3 regions of the Streptomyces sp. CNQ329 genome follow, and region 1 is predicted to be linked to each of the others. Evidence: riboswitches for the same ligand, from Rfam matches in the RefSeq annotation. Region 1 holds a riboswitch; each other region holds the start of a gene.

Region 1 (5,697 bases):
CGTCCGCCGCGGTGGCGGGGGCGGGTTCGGTGGGCGGCGGGGGCTTGTCCATCTCTCCTCGATCAGCCGGCGTGCGGCGGCCGGCGTCCGGCGGCGGGCGGGATGCGCGTCCGCACGCGCCTCAGCGCTGGCCGTCCGCGGCGTCCAGCCCGTCCCACAGGTTCTCGTACCACGGCCTCTCCGTCTCCTCGCCCGCCGTGCCGGAGCGGGCGGAACCGGTGCCGTCGCGCATCAGGTATCCGGTCTCCCCGGGCAGCACGTAGTGCAGGTGCTCGCGGGCCTGCCGGCGCACGTACTCCGGGTCCTCCCAGCGCGCCTTCTCGTCGCGCAGCCGCTCCACCCGCTGCTCGGCCCGCGCCTTCTCCCGCTCCAGCTCGGCGACCTCGGCGCGCTGGTCGATGTACTGGCGCAGCGGGTACGCCAGCGCGACCACGAGCGAGCAGACGACGAGCGCGAGCACCGCGGCCCGCCCCGTCAGCCGGCTGCGCCGCGGCGGGCGGGCGCGATAGACGCGCTCCGAGACCCGGCTGACGGCCTGCTCGCCGAGCAGCTTGAGCCGGGTGGTGGTGGAGAAGCGCTCCCTGGCCATGTGCGTCGCGTCCTCCCCGGGCGGCATCGGTGGTCGGCCCCGGTCGCACCTTACGCGGTGCGGCCGGGGGCCGGGTGCGTCCGACGCCGATGTCGTACGGGTCGCGATGCCGTACGGGCCGTGCTGTCCGTACGGGCCGTGCCGTCCCTACGGACCGGCCCGGTCAGCCGTTCTTGTAGCGGGGGAAGGCGCTGCGGCCCGCGTACTCGGCGGCGTCGTCGAGGATCTCCTCGATGCGCAGGAGCTGGTTGTACTTGGCGACCCGCTCGGAGCGGGCCGGGGCGCCGGTCTTGATCTGGCCGCAGTTCGTGGCGACGGCCAAATCGGCGATGGTGACGTCCTCGGTCTCGCCGGAGCGGTGGGACATCATGCACTTGAAGCCGTTGCGCTGGGCCAGCTCGACGGCGTCCAGCGTCTCGGTGAGCGAGCCGATCTGGTTGACCTTGACGAGCAGCGCGTTGGCCGCGTTCTCGTCGATGCCGCGCTGCAGCCGCTCGGGGTTGGTGACGAAGAGGTCGTCGCCGACGATCTGGACCTTGTCGCCGAGCCGCTCCGTCAGCACGTGCCAGCCGGCCCAGTCGTCCTCGAACAGCGGGTCCTCGATGGACACCAGCGGGTAGTCCGCGACGAGCTGCTCGTAGTACTCCGTCATCTCGGCGGCGGAGCGGCTCTTGCCCTCGAAGACGTAGACGCCGTCCTTGTAGAACTCCGAGGCGGCGACGTCGAGCGCGAGGGCGACGTCCTGGCCGGCGGTGTACCCGGCCTTCTGGATCGCCTCGACGATGAGGTCGAGCGCGTCCCGGTTGGAGTCGAGGTTCGGCGCGAAGCCGCCCTCGTCGCCGAGGCCGGTGGACAGGCCCCGCTCCTTGAGTACGGCCTTGAGCTGGTGGTAGATCTCCGCGCCGCAGCGTACGGCCTCGGAGAACGACTCGGCGCCGATCGGCGCGATCATGAACTCCTGGATGTCGACGTTGGAGTCGGCGTGGCTGCCGCCGTTGAGGATGTTCATCATCGGCACGGGCAGCACGTGCGCGTTGGGGCCGCCGAGGTAGCGGAAGAGCGGCAGGTCGGAGGCCTCCGAGGCGGCGTGCGCGACGGCGAGCGAGACGCCGAGGATGGCGTTGGCACCGAGGGAGGACTTGTCGGGGGTGGCGTCGAGGTCGAACATCGCCTGGTCGATGAGGCGCTGCTCGGTGGCGTCGTAGCCCACCAGCTCGGGACCGATCTGCTCGATGACGGCGAGCACGGCCTTCTCCACGCCCTTCCCGCCGTAGCGGGCCTTGTCCCCGTCGCGCAGCTCCAGGGCCTCGAAGGCACCGGTGGAGGCGCCGGACGGGACGGCAGCACGGCCGGTGCTGCCGTCGTCGAGGCCGACCTCGACCTCGACCGTGGGGTTGCCGCGGGAGTCGAGAATCTCTCGGGCTACGACGACGTCGATGGACGGCACGGTGTCTCCTTCGGAGGGATTCGCTACGGGTTCCGCCCTGAGCCTAGCCGCCCGGGGTGACGGCTCCCGCGCGTACCCGGCCGCATTCCGCGGTACGAGACGGTTCGCGCCCCGGGCGGGCGTGAGGGCGTGCACCGTACGGCGTGGTCGTCCCGGCCCGCGCACCGGACGGGCCGGGACGGCCGCGCCGTACCGCGGCGGCGTGCCGGGGGCAGGGGGCGGCGGTGCACACAGCGCGGGCGGGCCGGCCGGTTCGCGGTCCGGGGCGGCCCGCCCGCGCGCCGGGCTAGCCCACCTTCAGTTTCTGGCCGGGCCGGATCAGGTCGGGGTTCGCGCCGATGACCGTCTTGTTGTCCTCGTACAACTGCTGCCAGCTCTCCGCGCCGTGCCGCCGGGCGATGTCGTCGAGGGTGTCGCCCTCGCGGACCTCGTAGTAGAAGCCGCGGAAGACCGTGCGGGACTCCGGCTGCGTCTGCTCGCCGGCACCGCGCGCCGCGGTGCCCTGCGGGGCCTCTTCCTGCGCCTGCGGGGCCGCCTGGGCCGGGGTCTGCGCTTGCTCCGGTGCCCCGTGCGGCATCGGCGGGACGATCTGCCCGGCGGCCGGGCTGCCGGCGGCCAGGCCCGCGCGCGGGCCGCAGTGGGGCCACGCGCCCGGTCCCTGCATGGACAGCAGCCGCTCGGCGACGGCGATCTGCTGCTGCTTCGTCGCCAGGTCGGCGCGCGGGGCGTAGCTGCGGCCGCCGGCGGCGTCCCAGCTCGACTGGGAGAACTGGATACCGCCGAAATAGCCGTTCCCGGTATTCGTCGCCCATTCTCCTCCGGACTCGCACGCGGCGACCCGTTCCCAGGTATCGATGGGCGCCGAGACCGCGTCCTGGGCGCCGAGTACCGGCAGCCCGATCGCGGTTCCGGTGGCGCCGACGAGAACGGCCATGCGGGAGTGTGTGCCAAGGCGTGCCTGTGCGGCGGGCCGGCGGTGCTTACCCGTTGCGGCAGGAAGAAGCATGATGCTCTTTCTCACCGACGCCTGCGAGGTGAGCTGTCGGGTGCGGGCTGTGAGTGCCCGGCCGTACGTCGAGCGTGCGGCTTGACCCCAAGCCGCCCGGTCCGCCTTCTCGTTGGACCGGAGCGGCACTTACCGTGGGTCCCCCGCTCCTGTCAGCGGTGCTTCATGCACAGGTGGCCCGGGTGAACGCCGACAGGATTCGGCGTGAGGCGATCACCGGGGCTCGCGTTGGCGAGCGATGTGACGGTAAGCACATAGGGGTGTGCGATTCAAAGACCCCGGAAAGCGCCACGCCCGGTTTTCGGTCCGTCAGGTAGCCCGGTCAGCCGATAACGTCAAATATGACTAATGAGCACCGACTTCATGCGCGGCCCGTTCAGTTCCCGCGCAATTCGAGTTCCTGACCAGGCTTGATGTTGTCGGGGTCCTCACCGAGTGCGTTCTTGTTCCCGTCGTACAACTCGGACCATCCACCCGTGAGCGAAAGCTCGCTGGCGATATCCGAGAGAGTGTCACCCGGTCGGACGGTATAACTGCCGTCACCGGACTCGCCGCTCTCACGACCGCCGCGCTTCTCCGTGTCGCCGGGGATCTCGGCGATCCACTCGCGGCCGGGGTCCGGCAGCTCGGTCTCGTCGGGCGACTGGGAGGCTCCGGGGGTCTCGACGGCCTCGCGCGGGGTCTCGGGGATGCCGGGCGAGGACGGGACGCCGGAGGGGGTGGGGGTCGCGGAGGCGTCCGGGGCGCGGTGCCGGCCGGAGCCCCCGGAGGCGTCCGTGGTCTCGGAGTCCTGGCCGGCCCACTCGCCGGGGCCGCCCTCGCGCTCGTCCGGGTCCTGGGCGCCGCGGTGCTTGCCGCCTCTGGACTTCCCGTCCCCGCGCTCGCCCTTGCGGTCCGTGTCCCGGTCCTCGTCCCGGTCCTCGTCCCCGCGGTCCGTGGCGCCGGTGCCGGGGACCAGGGTGGGCGGCAGCGGCAGTTCGGCGCCGGGGTCGACCTCGGGCACCGTGTCGTCACCGTGCAGCCCGGCGTCCTCGGCGCACTCCGGCCACGCCTTGTCGGCGCCCATGCCGGCAAGGATGCGCTCGGCGACCGTGATCTGCTGCGCCCGGCTGGCGAAGTCGGGCTGCGAGGCGAACTCCTCGCCGCCGTACTCCTGCCACATGTCCATCGTCAACTGCAGGCCGCCGTAGTATCCGTTGCCCTCGTCGGCGCTCCACAGCCCGCCGCTCTCGCACTCGGCGACCCGGTCCCACGTGCCGGCGTCGGCGGCGCTCGCGCCGCCCGCGCCCAGCAGCGGCAGGGCGAGACCCGCCCCGGTCGCACCGGCGGCGACGACGAACGCGGGGGCCTGGCGGGGACGTCGGTGGCGTCCGTTACCCGAGCGCATGCGAGTGCCTTTCGTTCCCTGTGTGTTCGAACCAGTGGCCGAACTTAATACCGAAGCCCCCCCGATCACAAGTTGATCGCCTGATAGTCACGCGCGGATCACAGAGTTGGCCCGAAGTGCACCGGCAGTGTCCGAAGGCCGCGCATGATGAGCCCTCCGCGCCACCGCAATTCGGACGTCTCGACGGCGAGCCGCAGGTCGGGAAGGCGGCGCAGCAGGGTACCGAGGGCGGTCCGCGCTTCGAGCCGGGCGAGGGGGGCACCGAGGCAGTAGTGGATGCCGTGGCCGTAGCCCAGGTGCTGATTGTCACGCCGGGACAGGTCCAGGGTGTCCGGGTCGGCGAAGCGGGCGGGGTCGCGGTCGGCGGCGGCCAGCACGACGAGCACGGGGTCGCCCACGGCGACGCGCTGCCCGCCGATCTCCAGCGGCTTGGTGGCGAACCGCCACGTCGCCAGCTCCACCGGGCCGTCGTAGCGCAGCAGTTCCTCCACCGCCGAGGGCAGAAGCGCGGGCTCGGCGGCCAGCCGGGCGCGCTCGGCGGGGTGGGTGAGGAGGGCGTACGTGCCGTTGCCGATCAGGTTGACGGTGGTCTCGAAGCCGGCGAAGAGCAGGATGAACGCCATGGCGGCGGCCTCGTTCTCCGTCAGCTTCTCGCCCTCGTCGGAGGCGCGGATGAGACCGGAGATCAGATCGTCGTCCGCGGCGTCGCCGGCGCGAAGTGCCGCGCGCTTGCGGTGGATCAGCTCGGCGAGATAGGCGCGCATCTTCTTCACGGCGCGGGCGACGCCGCCGCGGGGGCCCTTGCCGTGGTGCAGCATCACGGCGGCCCAGTCGCGGAAGTCGTCCTGGTCCTCCGCCGGGACGCCCAGGAGGTCGCAGATGGCGTAGATCGGCAGCGGGAAGGCGAACTCGTGGATGAGGTCGGCCTCGCCGCGGTCCGCGAAGCCGTCGATGAGGCGGTCGGTCAGCTCCTGCACGCGGGGCGCGAAGGCGGCGACGCGGCGGGGCGTGAACGCCTGGGAGACCAGCCGGCGCAACCGGGTGTGATCGGGCGGGTCGATGTTGAGCAGGTGGGTCATGAGACCGGCGCTGCGCTCGCCGGGGATGCCGGTCTTGTCGCTGTCGTGGTGCGCGGGGTTCTTGGACAGCCGCGGGTCGGCGAGGGCCTGGCGGGCGTCCGCGTAGCGGGTGACGAGCCAGGCGTCGACGCCGCTGGGCACGGTGGCGCGATGGACGGGCGCGTGGGTACGCAGCCAGGCGTACGCGGG
Region 2 (5,697 bases), on a different contig from region 1:
CCTCTGGGAGCAGGACCGCGCTCCGGAAGAGCCGCAGGGCTCGATCCGGGCGGCCGAGGCGAGCTACGACGCGATGGTGGCACTGCGCGGCCGGGGCCACTGACCCGCGGGCACACCGGCCCCGAAGGGCACCGACCGCGGGTCGCGCGCCGCCGACGGCGGTGGCGCGGCCCGCGGTTTCTCCGTTCCCGCGGCGGGACCGGTCGCGGGCACCTCCCCCGCAACCGAAACAAGGAGGTTCCCGCCGGCCGGTCCGCCGCGGGTGCTCAGGCGGCGTCGCTGCGGCCCGCGGCGACCCGGGCGACGTCGCAGGACCAGGCCGGCTCGACACCCGTACGCCGGCAGACCAGCACGTACAGCGGGATCGGCGGCGTGTACGGAACACCGTCCGCCGGCCGGTGCACCAGCCGCGGCACGGCCACTGCGCCGCCCCCGCCGGCCGCCGCTTCGGAGACGGCGGCGCCCGGGGCGTAGTCCACGCTCCGCGGCCACTGCAGACCGGTGCCGGAGCCGGCCGGCACGATCCACCACCACCGGCTGCCGTCGGCGAAGACGCAGCCGACGCGGGGCAGCCGGGCCATCACGTCGTACCCGATCCGCTCCGGCACGCCCACCGCGTCACAGCCGAGCGGCGCGGCACCCGCACCCGGCACGGCCAGCCGGAGCCGGCTCCCGGGCCCGGTGCGCCTCATCCGGCGGCCCGTCCGCCGAACGCCCGGCCGGCCCCGGAGCTGCCGGCCGGAACGCGCGGTGCGACGGCTCCCCCGGCCGCCGGCGACTCCCGCAACAGCTCCGCCCAAACCACCAGCCCCGGGCCGGGCCGGGCGTCATACGCCCCCCAGCTACTGCTCACCGCGGTGACGAGCAGGAGCCCCCGACCCTGCTCGTCCGCGGACGACCGCTGCACCCGCAGGATTCCCGGCTCGGCACCCTGGTCGGTGACGGCCAGCCGCAGGCGGTCGGCGCTGCAGTGCAGCTCGCACCCTATGCGCCGACTCCCCGTATGCAGCAGTGCGTTGGTCACCAGTTCCGAGAGAACGAGGGTGGCGCTGTCGCCGACCTCGCCCTCCACCCCCCAGCGGTGCAGTTGCTCGCGGGCCAGGCGGCGGGCCACCGTGACGGCGTCCGCCCTGCCTGGCACCTCGAAACCGCACCTCGCCGCATCGGCCCCCGAACGGGCCCCCGGCAAGCCGGGGTCCTGTGTCACGACCCCCGTGTGATGCGGCTGTGTGGACTGGCTCACGTTCCAAACTATGGCCCCGCCGTGGCCACTTGGCAACCCGCACTGTGAAATTTTCAGAGTTGCCGTTGCACTGTGTCCGTCAAGCCCGGGGGCGTGGCACACTGCTGGAGGCAGTCCGACAGGGAGGTAGTGGCGTGAGCGAACCGCGGTCCGCGCCGACCGTGGGGCAGGTCGTGCTCGGCAAGCGGCTTCAGGAGCTGCGCGAGCGGGCCGGACTCAAACGCGAGGAGGCCGCCCGGACCCTGCGCGTCGCCCCGGCCACGGTGCGCCGGATGGAGACCGCCGAGGTCGCGCTGAAGGTTCCGTACGTGCAGGTGCTGCTGCAGGCGTACGGCATCGACCGGGAGGAGATCGACGCCTTCGTCACGCTGACCGAGGAGGCCAACGAACCCGGCTGGTGGCAGCGTTTCCACGACATCCTGCCCGACTGGTTCAGCATGTACGTGAGCCTGGAGGGCGCGGCGTCGCTCATCAGGTCCTACGAGCCGCACTTCGTGCCCGGTCTGATGCAGACCGAGGACTACGCGCGGCACGTGCTGCAGGTCGGCTCCCTCGGCCGCGTCACGCCCGAGGACATCGAGCGGCACGTCGCCCTGCGCATGGAGCGTCAGGAGCTGCTCACCCGCGAGGACGCGCCCCGCTTCTGGGCGGTCGTCGACGAAACGGTCCTGCGCCGCCCGGTGGGCGACCGCACGGTGATGCGCGCGCAGGTCGACCGGCTCCTCGACCTCTCGTCGCTGCCCAACGTCACGCTCCAGATGGCGGAGTTCCGCAGCGGGCACCACCCGGGCACGTACAGCCCCTTCGTCCTCTTCCGGTTCGCCATGCCGGAGCTGCCGGACATGATCTACACCGAGTACCTCACCGGCGCCGTCTACCTCGACGGCCGGCACGAGGTGGCCACACACCTCGCCGCCCTGGACCACATGGCGGCCCAGGCGGCGACGGCACCACGCACGAAGGACGTCCTCCGGGACTTCCGCAAGGAGCTGTGAATGGAACGCATCTACAACGGCATGCCGGCCGAGGACCTCGGCACCGAGGGCTGGCACAAGCCGTGGAGCGGCGGCAACGGCGGCAACTGCGTCGAGGCCATGAAACTCAAGGACGGCCGGATAGCGGTACGGCACTCGGCCCACCCCGACGGCCCCGCCCTCATCTACACCCCCGGTGAGATGGACGCCTTCATCGAGGGCGCCAAGGCGGGCGCAGCGGACTTCCTGCTCTCGCGGAGCTCGGCGTGACCGCGCCCGGCGCCGTGCCCGCACACCGACTGCGGTGCCACCCGGTCCACTCGCCGTCCGGGCCGGACGGCGAGCCCATCCCGGCGAACGGGGGTGTGGCCCGCATGCGCTGACGTGGGCCACCGGCCGGGAGCACAGTGAGGGAGGGGACACCCCGGGGGGGTCCCCTCCCTCGGCGTTCGCGGGCCGCTCCCGCGCAAAGCCGCTGCGCGGCCCGGCACATGAAATTCCAGGAATCATGAACCGTGGGTGTACGCGGCGCTGCCTTCCGCGACGTATCGGCGTACGGTATGCCCCCGATGGCTCTCATCAGCCACCCGGGGAGGCCCACGATGAGCGCATCTCCACCCCCGTCCCCACGCGCCGCCACGACGGGCACGGCGCGGGCGGTCCGTGTCGGGGTGCTGCTCCCCAGGCTGCCGGAGGAGCCCGCCGACTGGCTCGCGGAGTGCGCGGCGTACGACTCCGCCGGCGCCGACGCACTGTGGCTGGACGGCGGTCCGGACCCGGCACACGACGTGCTCGCGCTCGCCGCCGCCCTGGCCACCGCCACGAGCCGGGCGAGGCTCGTCGTCGCGCTGCCCGACAGCGTCCCGCAGGCCGCCCTGCTGGCCCGGGCGCTGGCCACCGTCGTGCTGCTCAGCAGCGGCCGGCTCGCGCTCGCCGCCGGCTCCCGGCGGTGCGCCGAACTCGTCGCCGTGGCCCCGACGGTGCCCGCCTTCCGCCGGCTCGCGCCCGCCGGTCCCGGGTACGAGGAGCCGGGCGCCGGGCGGTGGACCCCGGTGACGGCGCCGGCCGACCCCGACGCCTGGCAGGCCGCGCTCGCCGCCGCCGCGGAGCGCGGGGTGCACGGCCTCGTCGTACCGGCCGGGCAGCCTCTTCTGGAGGCGCTGCACCGGGAATGCACGGGTAACCGTCCCACGCGCCCCAGCCGTCCCAGGCGTGCACGCGCCGCCACGGAACGTCAGACTACGCGTGGATCCTCGTGATCCGCTTGTGATCTGACGTTCGATCTCCTAGTGTCCGTGACGTTCGCAGACGCGAGCGCCGCGCTCCGGTACGCCGAATCCTGCCCGTCGGAGCCCGGAACCGTCGTCCCCACCGCCGTTCGGGCAGGAGCGGGGGAACCACTTCTCCGTCGGCCGGAGGCACGGTGGCAGGACCGCACCGGACTCCCCGACTCGGGGTGAAGCCGCACCGCACGACGCGGCCGGGCAACTCCAGCCCGAACCCGACAGCTCACTTCGCAGGCGTCGGAGAAAGAGCGAGCCACCATGGCCGGAACCGGCACCCGGCGCGCGCCCAAGTCGCGCTCCACCCGCCGCTACGCCGCCGCCGCGGGAGTGGGCATAGCCCTGCCCGTCGCCGGCAGTCTCGCGGCGACCGCCGCGCACGCCTACACGGTCGAGAAGGGCGACACCCTCTCGGAGATCGCCGAGGACAACGGCTTCGGGCCCGACTGGCAGAAGTTGTACGAGGCCAACAAGGAAGCCATCGGGGACAATCCCCACCTGATCCTCCCGGGCCAGGAGCTGGACCTGGGCGGGGACAAGGCGGAGAGCAAGCCCGCCGAGGCCGACCGGACGGCCGCCAAGAGCGAGAAGAAGCAGCAGCGTTACCTCCAGCACACCGTCGGCGCCGGCGACACGCTGGCCAAGATCGCCGCGGAGTACGACGTGCCCGGCGGCTGGCAGCGGGTGTACGTCGACAACGAGAAGGCCATCGGTGACAACCCGGCCGCACTGAAGGTCGGCACCGAGCTGCGGGTCGACACCCAGGGCGGCAAGGTCGGCAAGTCCATCGATCCGAACGGCTCGTCGTCCGCCGGGAGTTCCGGGGGCGCCACCGAGGCGTCGCAGGCGAGTGTCCCGACCACCGAGTCCGGCATCCAGGCGGCGGCGCGGGAGATCGTACCCGCGGACCAGTTCACCTGCTTCAGCAACATCGTGGAGCGGGAGAGCGGCTGGGACCACACCGCGACCAACCCCAGCTCCGGCGCGTACGGTCTGATGCAGGCACTGCCGGGCGACAAGATGGCCTCGGCCGGTGCCGACTGGCGCACCAACCCGGTCACCCAGATCAAGTGGGGCCTGGACTACATGAACGACCGCTACGGCAGCCCGTGCGGCGCCTGGGAGTTCTGGCAGGCCAACAACTGGTACTGACGCCCGGGGCCCCGGGCCCGCGGTGAGTCTCCTGCCGCCCCGTCGCGCGGATCCCACCGTGCGGCGGGGCGCACCCGTGGACGGACCCGGTGTACGGGCTACGCCCCGGCCGCCCGCTCCGTCGCCGACCGCTCGGGCGACGGCGGGGGTTCGGTCGCGGGTGCCGCGGACAGCTCGGCCAGGTCCCGCGCCGCCTGGGCGAGGAGCCGGTGCATCGCCGACTCCGCGGCGTCGGGGTCCCCGGCGCGTATCGCCTCCAGCACGGCGCGGTGACCCGGCACGGGATCCTGCGGGTGGTGTCCGGGGCCGTGCACCAGGCGGTCGCGAGCGGCCAGTCCGCTGGTGATGACCAGATCCATGCGCTCCAGCAGCTCGTTGTGCGAGGCGGCCAGCAGGGCGCGGTGGAACGCGAGGTCCGCCGCGACGGCGCCGGCCGCCGCGTCCCGCGCGCCGGCCATCGCGGCGAGCGCCGCGTCCAGGGCGGTCAGGTCCGCCGCGGTGCGGCGCACCGCGGCGAGCCTCACCGCCGCCGGCTCGACGATGCCGCGCACCTCGTCCAGGTCGCGCAGCAGCGGGGAGGCGGCCCGCGCGGCGGCGCCCTCGCCCTGCTGCCGGCCCGCGGTCTCGAAGCGCCAGCGCAGCACGTCGGCGTCGAGGAGATGCCAGTCGGCGCGCGGCCGGACGAACGTGCCGCGCTTCTGCCGGGCATCGACGAGTCCCTTGGCCGCCAGCACCTTCAGCGACTCGCGCAGCGCGGTGAGGCTGACGCCCAGCTCACTCTGGAGTGCGGCGAGGTCGAGGGTCGCGCCCTCGGCGATCTCGCCGCTGAGAACGCGGTGCGCGAGCGTCTCCACCGTCTGCCCGTGCACCCCGCGACGGGCGTAACCCGACATGGCCGCTCGCTCCTCCCTCACGTTCCTGCTCCCGTGGACCGGCGCCCTCCGGCGCGTCCGTTTCAGGCGGATGACTTTACGACGCTCCAGCCGCCGTCGACGACCAGGCTCGCGCCGGTGACGTAGGACGCCTCGGGCGAGGCGAGAAAGGC
Region 3 (5,697 bases), on a different contig from region 1:
AGGGCAGTCTGCTGCGCAACGGCCCGGCCCGGTTCGACGCGGGCGAACGGTCCGTACGCCACTGGTTCGACGGCCAGGCGATGCTGCACCGCTTCACCTTCGAAGGTGGCCGGGTCTCCTACGCCAGCCGCTACCTCGACACCCCCGCCAACCGCGCCATGGCAGCGGGGCGGATCTCCTTCCCGGAGTTCGCCACCGACCCGTGCCGCTCGCTGTTCGCCCGTTTCTTCACCCGCTTCGCGCGCAAGCCCACCACGAACGCCAACGTCAACCTCACCCGCTTCGGCGACCGCTACGTGGCCCTGACCGAAACGCCGCTGCCGGTGGCGTTCGACCCCGACACGCTGGCGACCGCCGGTGTGGTCGGCTACGACGACGACCTGAGCGGGCAGTTGACCACCGCGCACCCGCACCAGGATCCGGCCACCGGCGACCTGGTCAACTACGTGCTGCACTTCTCGCGCACGAGTGAGTACCGCATCTACCGTCAGCGGGCCTCGGGCACCACCCGCGAGCTGATCGGCAGCCGCAGGGTCACCCGCCCCTCGTACATGCACAGCTTCGCCCTCACCCGGCGGCATGTCGTCCTGGCGGAGTTCCCGCTCGTGGTGAATCCGCTGAGCATCGTGCTCAGCGGCCGCCCGTTCATCGAGAACTACCGCTGGGAGCCGGAGCGCGGCACCCGCTTCACGGTCATGGACTCCCGCGACGGGTCCGTGCGCGGCACATACGAAGGGCCCGCGTTCTTCGCGTTCCACCACATCAACGCTTTCGACGACGGCGATGACGTGGTGCTCGACATCTGCTCGTACGACGATGCCTCGATCATCGACGCGCTGTATCTGGACCGGCTGCACGCGGGCGGCGGCATCCCGTCGGCGCTGCCCACCCGCTACCGGATCCCTGTCGGCAAGGGCAACGGCGACAGCGCCGGCGGTGGGAGTGTCGGCGTGCAGCGGCTGTCGGAGGAGAGCCTCGAACTGCCGCGCATCTCCTACGCGCGACACAATGGCTCCCCCTACCGGTACGCGTACGGCGTGGGCGCGCGGGACCGCAGCAGTGCCCACTTCATCGACCAGCTCGTGAAGCTCGATGTGACCACCGGTGACACGCTGACCTGGTCGGAGGAGGGCTGCTATCCCGGCGAGCCGGTCTTCGTGGGGGCGCCGACGGCCGCGCCGGACGCCGCCGGTGAGGATGACGGGGTGGTGCTGTCCGTGGTCCTTGACGCGGCGGCGGGCACCTCGTTCCTGCTGGTGCTGGACGCCAGAACATACGCCGAGTTGGCACGGGCGGAGGTACCGCACGCGGTGCCGTTCGGTCTCCACGGCATGTTCACCGGCCGCCGGCACCCGTGAACCGGGGTTGAGCGTTTCCTTCCCGTGGGCCGGTGTGGCGGGTGCGCTGGGGGGTGCGGTTCACCGGGTGGCTTCTCATGACGGTCTCAGGGGGGCGTGGCAGGGTTGCCGCCATGAACGCCTACGTCAGGAACATCGTGCTGGACTGCGCCGACGCCCGCGAGCTTGCCGACTTCTACACGCAGCTTCTCGGCATGCGGATCATTCGTGAGGACTGGATGGTGATCGCCAAGGACGAAGACAGCTTTCCACGGCTGGCATTCGAGGTAGTCGACGGCTACCGGCCGCCGCTCTGGCCCGACTTCGAGCGTAGGTATCCCCAGCAGATGCACATCTGCTTCGGCGTCGACGATTCCGTGGCCGCGAGTGAGCTGGCGCTGCGGCTCGGGGCCACGCCGCTTTCCGACGTCGGTGGCACGTGTCCGGTGTTCGCCGATCCGGCCGGGCATCCGTTCTGTCTCTGCGGGCCCGGGGAGTAGGTCCCGGGAAAAGGCCGACGGCCCTGGTGTCGGGGGGTCGGCCACCAGGGCCGCCGGCGGTCTCGGTGCGCATCCGGACGCCACGGGGGGAAGGTGCGTACGGACACGCCAGAGACGTGGGAGAGAGGTATATGGGGGCTTGCGGTCTTCCGTGCGGGCAGGTCCGGGTCCCGGCCATCAGGGCCGGGGCGCCGGGCCCGCCGCGTCGGTCAGACCGGGGCGCCGTTGTTGCGCAGCCAGGCGAGGGGGTCCACTGCGTCCCCGCCGCCGGGTCGTACCTCCAGGTGCAGGTGCGGGCCGGTGACGTTGCCCGTGGCGCCTACGCGCCCGATGACGTCGGCGGTCGTGACCTCGCCGGAGGACTGGATGATGGAGGACAGGTGGCAGTACCAGATTTCGGTGCCGTCTTCGAGCGTGAGGACGATGCGGTAGCCGTACGAGCCGGCCCAGCCGGCCTCGGTGATCGTGCCGCCGTGTACGGCCTTGACCGGGGTGCCGGTGGAGGCGGCGAAGTCCTGGCCCGTGTGGCCCGCGGCCCACATGTCGCCGGACTCGCCGAAGCTGGAGGTGAGCGTGTAGTTGGAAAGCGGGGCGACGTAGCTGGCGGCGAGCTTGGCGAGGCGCTCTGCCTCCGCCTTGCGGCGGGCCTCCTCCTCCGCCTTGCGGCGGCGCTCCTCCTCCAGCTTGCGCTGGCGCTCCTCTTCCTCGGCCTTCGCCTCGGCGGCCTCCTCGGCCGCCTGCTTGGCGGCCTCGGCCTCGGCGGCGGCGCGGGCAGAGGCGTCGGCCTCCGCCTGCTGCTGGTCGGCCTGCTGCAGGATGCGTGCCCGCAGGGCCTCGCCGGAGTCGGCGGACTGGGTCGCGGTGTCGGCCCCGGCGTCGCCGGCGTAGCTGACCTGGGTGAGCGGTGCCGTGGTGACGACCGAGTCGGAGGCGGGCTCCTCGCTCGGCATCAGGTCGCCGACGCCCGGCAGGCTCTCCGCGTCCGGGAGCTGCGCGCTGATCTCGCTCGCGACGGCGTTCACCTGGTCGGGCATGGATATCGCGACCGGCGGCTTCTCCTGCGCCGTGGCCATGCTGCCCGCGCCGACGGCGGCGAAGACGCCGACGCCGAGTACGGCGCCGCTGCGGGCCATGCTGCCGCCGCGCTGCTTTGCCAGGCGCCGACGGCCGCGGGACGGAAGGTCGTCCTCGGGAAAGACTTCATCGACCGGGACCGGCTCTTCGACGGCGTAGTCGGCGGGCGCATACCCCTCGGGGGCGTGACCGCCGGACGCATAACCGTCGTAGCCGTACTCGTCATAGCCATGGCCGTAGCCAGGCCCAGGCCTGTAGGACGCCACGAAGGCGTACTCCTTTCCTTCCTTCTCGCCTACCGGGTTAGCTGACGGGTTCGGAGCAGGAAGGTCTCCTACAGGCCGCCTCCTGGCGGAGGTTGGCCCGATTCACCCCAAGGTGGTGGTTCCCCGGTTCCCTAGGTGTTGCCGTTGCTGCAGTTGTTTCGCGTTCGGGATTCGGCGACGGCGCACGGTGCCGCCTCTTGCGGCGGCAGTGACGACCGCGCTGCGTTACCGCACGCTAGCGGACGACGGCGTTCGATTCCAAGTCGTTCCCGTTATTCAGTTGTGCTTTACCGCGGACGATCCGGGCATGTACCAGCGGAAACGGACAAGTTGACGCCTCGGTAACACGGGAAGAAGTCCGGTCGTTAGCTGATCGTGCATCAGTTGTTATGCGGAGGGGCGCTGTTCCGCTACGGAGCGTGTCCGCGCGAGGGCAGCGATGGCGCACTCGAAAACGTCCCGAACGGGGGTACGGAGTACGGGGTACGGGCCGGGCGGGGGCGCGCCTCAGCCGCCCCCGCCGTCAGGAGAGCCGTACCGGGAAGGACTCCAGGTCGTTCTGCGTCAGCACCGGCAGGTTCCGGATCTCCCCCACCGGCACCGCCGGCCGCAGCTCGGGGAAGCGGGCGAAGAGCGCCGGCAGCGCCACCGCCGCCTCCAGCCGCGACAGGGCCGCGCCGGGGCAGATGTGCGGCCCGTGGCCGAAGGTCATGTGGCGGATCGGCGTCGGCCGGGTCACGTCGAAGGCGTCCACGTCCGCCCCGTGGTGCCCGGCGTCGCGCCCGATCGCGCGGTAGGAGATGACGACGCCCTCGCCCTTCTCGATCACCGTGCCGGCGATCTCGATGTCCTCCGTCGCGAACCGCATCAGCAGGTGGGTCACGGGCGGGTCGTAGCGCAGCGCCTCCTCGATCGCCGTCTCCCACGTCACCGTGCCCTCGCGGACCATGGCGAGCTGCTCGGGGTGGCTGAGCAGCCCGCGCACGGTGGTGAGCAGGAGCGTGATCGTGGTCTCGTGCCCGGCGGCGATCATCGACTTCAGGTTGCCGACGACCTCTTCCTCGGTCAGCGGCTCACCGCCCTCGTCGGCGAAGATCAGTGCGCTGGTGAGGTCGTCGGCGGGGGCCGCGGTCTTCTGCCGCACCATCTCCGTGAACACGCGGTCCAGCTCCGCCATCACCGCAAGCCGCTCGTCCTGCGGCGTGAGCATGGAGAAGAACGCCTTCCACAGCCGCATCTGCCGCGGTATCTCCGATTCCGCGACGCCCATGAGCGCGCACACCACCCGCATCGGCAGCGGCTGCGCGAAGACCTCCTTGAGGTCGACGACCCCGTCGCCTTCGGCCGCCGCGGACGCCAGGGCGTCCAGCAGCTCGGCCGTCACCCGCTCGACCACCGGCCGCAGCGCGTCGAGCCGCCGCGGGGTGATGGCCTGCGCCGTCTTGGCGCGCAGCCGCCGGTGCTCGGCGCCGTCGACCGTGAACATCGACCGGCCCGGGTTGACCATCCCGATCAGCGGCCACTCCGCCGTGACCTCGCCCGTCTGCCACAGCCGCCAGGCGCCGATGTCCTTGACCAGCCGGCTGTCGGTGAGCAGTTGCCGCGCCTCCGCGTGCCGTGTGACGGTCCACGCGGGCGCGCCCAGCAGTTCGATCCGGGTGAGCGGGGCGGCGGCGCACAGGTGCGCGGTCTCCCCCGCGAGGTCGCGTACGAGGGGGTCGATGGCCAGCGGCTCGGGGAGGGCCCCGGAGGCGGCGGGGGCGGCGGCGGAGCCGGCGGCGTGCGGGCAGTTCACGAAGGGCCTCCTGCGGCGCGTACGGGGGTGAAGGTGACCGGCAGCGCGGTCATGCCGCGCAGGAACGCGGACGGCCGCCGCACCAGCGTCTCCGCCGGCACGGACAGGTCCAGGTCGGGCAGCCGGTCGAGAAGTACCTCAAGGCCCGTCCGGGCGATGATCTCGGCGATCTCCTGGGCCGGGAAGGGACAGCGGAAGTCGCCGTAGCTGAAGGCGAAGTGCGCGCTGTTGCCCTCCTGCGCGGGTACGCCCCCGCCGTACCCGTAGCCGCCCGAGCCGTCCGTGCCCCCCAGTGCCTGCTTGATCTGAGGGTCGTCGTTGGCGGCGGCGAGGCCGAGGAGCAGCAGATCGCCCGCGCCGACGGGGCGCCCGCCGAGCTGGGTGTCGCGGGCGGCCCAGCGGCCGACGAGGATCTGCGTCGGGGTGTCCTCCCACAGCACCTCGTTCATCGCCTGCCCGACGCTGTGCCGCCCACCGCCGAGGGCGGCGGCGAAGCGGTCGTCGGTGAGCATGAGCCGGATGGAGTTGCCGATCCAGTCGGCGGTGGGCAGGAAACCGGCGGCGGTGGTGTCCTTGAGGTCGAGCATGACTTCTTCGTCGGTGAAGTGCATGGGGTCGGCCAGCATCCGCGAGGCGACGTCCTGGCCCGGCGCGAGCCGCTTGTCGGCCACCAGCCGCGTCATGTGCCCGACGAACGTCTCGTACGCCTTGAGCGCCCCGGGCCC

Evidence for each region. Region 1 has a riboswitch for cyclic di-AMP ahead of I003_RS0123465 (transglycosylase family protein). Riboswitches for the same ligand answer to the same signal wherever they lie in the genome.
Region 2: linked by a shared signal. The riboswitch ahead of I003_RS0100660 (aggregation-promoting factor C-terminal-like domain-containing protein) and the one ahead of I003_RS0123465 (transglycosylase family protein) in region 1 are both predicted to bind cyclic di-AMP.
Region 3: linked by a shared signal. The riboswitch ahead of I003_RS0125675 (peptidoglycan DD-metalloendopeptidase family protein) and the one ahead of I003_RS0123465 (transglycosylase family protein) in region 1 are both predicted to bind cyclic di-AMP.

What each region holds. Positions count from the first base shown of each region.
Region 1 covers NZ_AXVU01000040.1:6,090-11,786, reverse strand. Annotated here, with positions in the region: gene I003_RS0123480 (DUF501 domain-containing protein) at 1-52, opposite strand, end outside; gene I003_RS0123475 (septum formation initiator family protein) at 122-616, opposite strand; gene eno (phosphopyruvate hydratase) at 753-2,036, opposite strand; gene I003_RS0123465 (transglycosylase family protein) at 2,323-2,970, opposite strand; cyclic di-AMP (ydaO/yuaA leader) riboswitch at 3,046-3,210, opposite strand; gene I003_RS0123455 (LysM peptidoglycan-binding domain-containing protein) at 3,419-4,429, opposite strand; gene I003_RS0123450 (cytochrome P450) at 4,528-5,697, opposite strand, start outside.
Region 2 covers NZ_AXVU01000001.1:135,292-140,988, reverse strand. Annotated here, with positions in the region: gene I003_RS0100690 (sugar phosphate isomerase/epimerase family protein) at 1-103, shown strand, start outside; gene I003_RS0100685 (hypothetical protein) at 267-692, opposite strand; gene I003_RS31285 (ATP-binding protein) at 689-1,141, opposite strand; gene I003_RS0100675 (Scr1 family TA system antitoxin-like transcriptional regulator) at 1,378-2,238, shown strand; gene I003_RS0100670 (DUF397 domain-containing protein) at 2,239-2,487, shown strand; gene I003_RS0100665 (LLM class flavin-dependent oxidoreductase) at 2,820-3,476, shown strand; cyclic di-AMP (ydaO/yuaA leader) riboswitch at 3,580-3,755, shown strand; gene I003_RS0100660 (aggregation-promoting factor C-terminal-like domain-containing protein) at 3,762-4,652, shown strand; gene I003_RS0100655 (FCD domain-containing protein) at 4,751-5,545, opposite strand; gene I003_RS0100650 (SDR family oxidoreductase) at 5,608-5,697, opposite strand, start outside.
Region 3 covers NZ_AXVU01000050.1:24,430-30,126, forward strand. Annotated here, with positions in the region: gene I003_RS0125665 (carotenoid oxygenase family protein) at 1-1,358, shown strand, start outside; gene I003_RS0125670 (VOC family protein) at 1,472-1,837, shown strand; gene I003_RS0125675 (peptidoglycan DD-metalloendopeptidase family protein) at 2,047-3,177, opposite strand; cyclic di-AMP (ydaO/yuaA leader) riboswitch at 3,189-3,331, opposite strand; gene I003_RS0125680 (cytochrome P450) at 3,701-4,972, opposite strand; gene I003_RS33210 (cytochrome) at 4,969-5,697, opposite strand, start outside.